2 regions of the Streptomyces sp. NPDC001515 genome follow, and region 1 is predicted to be linked to the other one. Evidence: riboswitches for the same ligand, from Rfam matches in the RefSeq annotation. Region 1 holds a riboswitch; the other holds the start of a gene.
What was found. Region 1 has a riboswitch for cyclic di-AMP ahead of ACWCXC_RS28120 (M23 family metallopeptidase). Riboswitches for the same ligand answer to the same signal wherever they lie in the genome.
Positions count from the first base shown of each region.

Region 1 (3,378 bases):
ACGGGGTGCGGCTGCTGGTCGGAGACGTGCGGGGCAAGGGGCTGGACGCGGTCGGCGCGGTGGCGGTGGCCATCGGCTGCTTCCGGGAGGCGGCCGAGCGGGAGGACGACCTGGCGGGGGTGGCGGTGCGGCTGGAGCGGGCGCTGGCCCGGGAGTCGGAGATACGCGGGGGCCTCGACGCCTCCGAGGGGTTCATCACCGCCGTCCTCGCCGAGATCCCGAAGGGGGAGGGCCGGGTGCGCATCGTCAACCGGGGCCACCCCGAGCCGCTGCTGCTGCGTGCCGACGGGGCACTGGAGGTGCTGACGCCCTCGGTGCCCGCGCTGCCCCTCGGACTGGACCTGGGGGCGTGGCCGGACCCGACCGACGTGTGGGAGCTGCCCGCCGGCGCGACCCTCCTCTTCTATACGGACGGTCTCTCCGAGGCCCGTGACCGCGCGGGGGTCTTCTACGACCCCGCCGCCCGGTTGCGGGGCCGGATCTTCCCGGGCCCCGAGGAGCTGCTGACGGCGCTGACGGAGGACGTGCGCCTGCACACGGGCGGGGAGGCGACGGACGACCTGGCGCTTCTCGCCGTCGCCCGGCCCGCCGAGGGGCAGCCCGACCGGCGTAGGACGGTGCGGATCGTCGGCAGGGGAGGCGGCGGGCAGGGAGGCGGCGGCCGGGGTCACGCGCGGGGCGACGGACCGTAACCGAGAGACCCCACTCCGCATAACATTTGACGCACAGTCAGAATCCGAAGGGTCGTCGAGGGGCGATGAACTCGCCCGATTCCACCCGGTTGTGTCCCGTAAAGTCCAGGCCAAGGACGGGAACGATCAAGGGGAACAGCTTGGAATCGAGCCCGTCTGTCTATTAACGTTCGATAACGCAGCGCGGTTGTCCAGGCCGTCGTCAGTGGCGGCACCGTGCGCGAGCGCCGAATTCCGCAAGGGAACCGGGGAACCACCTACATGGGGTGAATCGGGCATCTCTGTCTCGTCCGTCGAGGCGGAGGAACCCGTAGGAGACCTTCCTGCTCCGAACCCGTCAGCTAACCCGGTAGGCGAGAAGGAAGGAAAGGAGTGCGCCTCCGTGGCGTCCAACAAGCCTGCCCCCGAACCCTCTTCCCGGTTCGGGTACGACTACGGCAACGACTTCGCGCCCGAGCGCGGGACCGATCGGGTCGATGCCTACGCGGCCGACTTCCGCGCCGAGGAGGCCGGGTCCGAGCGGGCTTGGGAGGAGTGGAACCCCACCGAGGAGTCCGTCCGTCCCGTACGCGGCAGGCACCGCGTCGCCAAGCAGCGCAATGGTCTGGCCCGCAGCTCCACCGTCCTCGGTGTCGGTGTCATCGCGGCCGTCGGAGCGGGTGGCATGGCCACCGCCCAGAGCAAGCCGCCGGTCTCCATTTCTCTTCCCGATTCGATCGCGGACAATCTTCCGGCCGCGAAGTCGCTGCCCGGGGTGGGCGCGCTCTTCTCGTCCGACAAGGCCGAATCCCCCGAGGAGAGGGCCGAGGCGGCCATCGCCGCCGCCCCGCTGACCTCCGCGGGTGTGACCACCGCCGAGGCCGAGCAGGGCACCACCGATGCCGGTGAGGCGCTGCGCGCCCGCATCCTCCAGCAGGCCGAACAGCAGCAGGACGCCGCCGCCGCCGAGGCGAAGGCCGCCGAGGAGAAGGCCGCGGCCGAGAAGGCGGCGGCCGAGGCGAAGAAGAAGCAGGACGCCGCCGAGGCCCGGCTCGCCGCCGAGAAGAAGAAGGCGGCCGAGGAGGCGGCGAAGAAGGCGGAGGCCCTGCGGCTGGCCAAGCTCGCCGCGAGCTACGCCATCCCGACCTCCTCGTACACGATCACCTCGACCTACGGCGAGGCCGGTTCGATGTGGTCCTCCGGCTACCACACCGGCCTCGACTTCGCCGCCCCGACGGGAACCCCGATCAAGGCCATCCACACCGGCACCATCACGTCGGCCGGCTGGTCCGGGTCCTACGGCTACCGCACCGTCCTGGAGCTGGAGGACGGCACGGAGCTGTGGTTCTGCCACCAGTCGTCCATCGGCGTCAGCGTCGGCCAGAAGGTCACCACCGGGGACGTCATCGGCAACGTCGGCGCGACCGGCAACGTGACCGGCCCGCACCTCCACCTAGAGGTCCACACCGCGGACGGCACCGGCGTCGACCCCATGGCCTGGCTGAACGCCCGCGGCCTGACCGTCTGACACCTTCCCCGAGGCGTACGGCGAAACCCCGGCAGCCCTGACGCTGACCCCCCGACGTCAGGGCTGCCGGTCTGTCCGCAGAGCCGTGCCCGTACGCCCGCCCGCAGACCTGTGCCCGCACACCCGCCCCTACGCACTCCGGCCGGGCAGGGGCGTGCCCGTCGGCGGGTCTTTGTGTACCGGGCACGGAATAGCGGCCCGGGTGCGGCGGGTTGTTCTCCCCATGACTTCTCTTCGCCCCCTCGGCACCTCCGGTCTCCAGGTCTTCCCGCTCTCCCTCGGCGGCAACGTCTTCGGCTGGACGGCCGACGAGACGCAGTCCTTCGCCGTCCTCGACGCCTACACGGCGGGCGGCGGCAACTTCATCGACACCGCCGACGCCTACTCGTCCTGGATCCCCGGCAACGTGGGCGGCGAGTCGGAGACCATCATCGGCAAGTGGCTCGCCGCGCGCGGCAACCGCGCGGATGTGGTCGTGGCGACGAAGGTCGGCGCCCACCCCGACTACAAAGGCCTCTCCGCCGCCACCATCAAGGCCGGTGCCGAGGAGTCGTTGCGCCGGCTCGGCACCGACCACATCGACCTCTACTACACGCACTTCGACGACGAGACCGTCCCGGTCGAGGAGATCATCACCGCGCTCGACCAGTTGGTGAAGGAGGGCAAGGTCCGCGAGATCGCCGCCTCCAACATCAGCCCGGAACGGCTGCGCGCCTCGCTGGAGTTCTCCGAGCGCGAGGGACTCGCCCGCTACGTGGCCCTCCAGCCGCACTACAACCTCGTCTCCCGCGACACCTACGAGGGCGAACTCCAGGAGACCGCCGCCCGCGCCGGGCTCGCTGCCGTCCCGTACTTCGCCCTCGCCGCCGGATTCCTCACCGGCAAGTACCGCCCGGGGGCGACCGTCGACAGCGCCCGCGCCGGCAGTGCCTCCGCGCACCTGGAGTCCGAGCGCGGACAGAAGGTGCTTGCCGCACTGGACGCCGTGGCGACCGAACGCGAGGCGGAGATCGCCACCGTGGCCCTGGCCTGGCTGGCCGCCCGCCCCACCGTCGCCGCGCCCATCGCCTCGGCCCGCACCGTCGAGCAGCTTCCCGCCCTGCTCGCCGTCGCCGACCTCCACCTGACGGACGCGGAACTGTCCCGCCTCACCGAGGCATCCGCCTGACCGCACGCCTC
Region 1 is NZ_JBSFHN010000031.1:22,316-25,693, reverse strand. It holds gene ACWCXC_RS28125 (PP2C family protein-serine/threonine phosphatase) at 1-692, shown strand, start outside; cyclic di-AMP (ydaO/yuaA leader) riboswitch at 908-1,063, shown strand; gene ACWCXC_RS28120 (M23 family metallopeptidase) at 1,075-2,199, shown strand; gene ACWCXC_RS28115 (aldo/keto reductase) at 2,423-3,367, shown strand.

Region 2 (3,378 bases), on a different contig from region 1:
TGGGCGGCGCGCAGGGCGACCCGGGTGTGCCCCTCGGGCGAGAGGTGGAGCCGGTCGTTGTCCCAGGCACGCCGGTCCTGGACCGAGCGCAGCGACCACAGGTCGAGCACCGGGCAGTCGTAGCGGTCGGCGATGGCCCGCACATGGGCGGTGTACGTGGCGATCTTGCCGCGCAGATGGCGCAGGACCGGCACCCCGCGGGTGTCGAAGCCGGTGGTCACCATGACGGTGCCGACCGCTCCGGTCAGATCGGCGACCGCGCGCTCGAAGCGCTCGGCCACGTCGTCCGGGTCGGTTCCCGGCCGGATGATGTCGTTGCCGCCGGCGCAGAAGCTCACCAGATCGGGGGCGAGTTCCTTGGCGCGCGGCACCTGCTCCTCGACGATCTGGTCGAGGAGGCGTCCTCGTACGGCGAGATTGGCGTAGCGGAAGTTCCCGTGGGCCGTTCCGGGGTCCGGGAGCTGGTCCGCGAGGAGGACCGCGAAGCGGTCCGCCCAGCCGACGAAGGTTCCGTCGGGGCCGGGGTCGCCGACGCCCTCGGTGAAGCTGTCGCCAATCGCCGCGTACGACTCGATGGCGCCCTGTCGTCGTCCGGCGCCCTGCTTGATGTTGTTCGAATCGTCTGCCACAAGGGCATATCCTGCACCGCCGAATGTGACCTACGCGACCGTAATAAGGGGTTGACGGGTGGTGAGATAGACCACCCGGTCAGGTTTTGGTAAAGGGGGAATAAGCAGAGGGACGGTCGCGCCGCCGCGCACCGTCCCTCTACCTATTGCCGGGTCCGGTTCACCGGCCCCGTACCGCCTGGGGAATCAGACGTTGATCCCGTGCGACGCCAGGTAGGCGATCGGGTCGATGTCCGAGCCGTACTCCGGGCCCGTGCGGACCTCGAAGTGGAGGTGCGGGCCGGTGGCGTTGCCGGTCGAGCCGGAGAGGCCGACCTGCTGGCCCGCGGTCACGGTCTGGCCCGCCGAGACGGAGAGCGAGGACATGTGGCCGTACTGGGAGTAGTGGCCGTCGGCGTGCTTGATGACGACCTGGTTGCCGTACGCGCCGCCCCAGCCGGCGGTGACGACGGTGCCGGAGGTGATGGCCTTCACGCTGGTGCCGGTGGAGACGGGGAAGTCGATGCCGGTGTGGCTGCCGCTGGACCAGTTGGAGCCGGAGGCGCGGTAGGCGGTGGTGTGGTTGCCCGGGACCGGGTGGACATAACCGGAGCCGTTGCTCTGGGCGGCCGGGGCGGTGCTCTCCTGGGCGTCCGAGGAGCCGGAGGAGGCCGGGGCGGAGGCGGCGGGGGCCTTGGACTCGGCGGCGGCCGGGGCCTTCGCGGCGGGAGCCTTCGCGGTGGCGGACGCGCCGGCGGAGTGGCCCCAGCTCTTCGCACCGAGGGTCAGCTTCATGCCCGGGAAGATCAGGCTCGGGTTCTCGCCGACGACCTCGCGGTTGTCCTGGTACAGCTTCTGCCAGCCGCCCTTGACGTGGTGCTCGGCGGCGATCTTCGAGAGGTAGTCGCCGGAGACGACGGAGTACGTGGTGGCGCCGGCCTGCTGGGCGGCGGCCGGCTTGGCCGGGGTGGCGTGCGCGGCGACGGTCTTCGCGGCGGGAGCGGTCTGCTCCGCGGCGTTGGCACCGGTGGCACCGAGGAGCGGGAGCGCGATGACGGCTCCGCCGGCGCTGGCCACGACGACGCCGCGGGCGATGGTGCTGGACTTGGGACGGCGGTGCTTACCCGACATGGGCATGAAGGATTTCCTCTCCGGCGCCTGCGAGGTGAGCTGTCGGGTTCGGACTGGAGATGTCCGGTCGCGGCGGGCGCGACTTCACCCCGAGCCGTCCGGAATTCCGGACGGCGGCCTACCTGGTTCCCCCGCTCCTGCCACGCGGTGAGTGAGTGCGAATTCCGGTCGGCGGCAGGATTAGGCGGTCCGTCCGGATTGACATGGAACGTAAGCGAGCCGGGACGGCGGAAACAAGCCATCGCTTGCGCGGCGGATTCCCCGCCCGAATCCCGGCGCGGAATTCCGGTCACCCTCCGTGGATTACGGATCTTGGCTTTCCGCGAGGCGTCGGGGAATACCCCACGGGCGCGTCACCACACACCGTCACGGATATGATCCCGCTCACGAGGGCCGGACCATCTCCCGTGCAATCAGGGCACGTTCGACCATATGCACCAAATCGGACATGTCATGGCCACCGCCCCCGTCCGGGGCCCCCTGGCGCGCGACCGGGGCTCCGGGACGGCCCGCGCGGCGGCTTCGGGAAGCCGCGACGAGCGCCGGGAGAAGGCCGGAGGAGAAGGCCGGAGCCGAGATGATTGCCCGACGAAACAATGTCGTATCGTCACGGAAGTGAACGCTCCGGCGACCCGCGCCGGCGACCGAGCCTCCAGGAGTGAACGTGACGCAGCAGCTGCCGCAGACCCCGCCGACGGAGCCCGAGCTGACCGGGGTCCGCAACTTCCGCGACGTGGGCGGGCTCCCCACCACCGACGGGCGCAGGGTGCGTTTCGGGCGGCTCTACCGCAGCGGCCACCTGGCGAACGCCACCCCCGAGGACGCCGCCTTCCTCTCGGGCCTCGGCCTGCACACGGTCTTCGACTTCCGCAACGGCGCCGACCACAAGCTCGACGGGCTGGACGTGGAACTGCCGGGCGTGCGCAATGTGAGCATCCCGCTCAGCGACCCCGCCGACGGGGCCGAGTTCTGGCGGATGGTCCGCGACGGCGACATGGCGGAACTGCGGTCGATCCTGGCCGACGGCAAGGGCACCGACCGCATGATCGCCTCGTACCGCCGGATCATCCTGGAGCGCACCGCCGAGCACAGCCGGGTCCTGCACGCCCTGGCCGAGGACAGCGTTCCGGCGCTGATGCACTGCGCGGCCGGCAAGGACCGGGCGGGGCTCTCGATCGCCGTGGCCCTGCTCGCGGTCGGCGTCGAGCGCGACGCCATCGAGGCCGACTACCTCAAGTCCAACGACGCCCACCGCCGCTACCGGGTCCGCCGCAGCGACACCTCCCCCGCCGGAATGTCGCCCGAGGTGATGGAACTGCTCAATCCGCTCTTCGGGGCCCACCGCGACTACCTCGCCGCGGCCTTCGACACGATCGACTCCACCTGGGGCGGCACCGACCGCTACCTCGCGGACGGGCTGAAGCTCGCTCCGCGGACGCGCGAGCGGCTGCGCGAGCGGCTGCTCGACGGGATCTGATCCCGGCCACGGCGCCCCCGCCCGGCGGGGGCGCCCCGTTCGCTACTGGTTGTGCATCCCCACGGCGAACAGCAGATAGAGAAAGCCCGCGATGACGTGCCCGGCCACCAGGTAGGCGAAGAGCCTGATGACGAGCCCCCGGGGCATCTTCTTCTCCTGCGG
Region 2 is NZ_JBSFHN010000033.1:86,987-90,364, forward strand. It holds gene ACWCXC_RS29355 (SGNH/GDSL hydrolase family protein) at 1-629, opposite strand, end outside; gene ACWCXC_RS29360 (M23 family metallopeptidase) at 816-1,745, opposite strand; cyclic di-AMP (ydaO/yuaA leader) riboswitch at 1,749-1,903, opposite strand; gene ACWCXC_RS29365 (tyrosine-protein phosphatase) at 2,404-3,216, shown strand; gene ACWCXC_RS29370 (DUF6126 family protein) at 3,259-3,378, opposite strand, start outside.
Region 2: another riboswitch for cyclic di-AMP. It lies ahead of ACWCXC_RS29360 (M23 family metallopeptidase); the one in region 1 lies ahead of ACWCXC_RS28120 (M23 family metallopeptidase).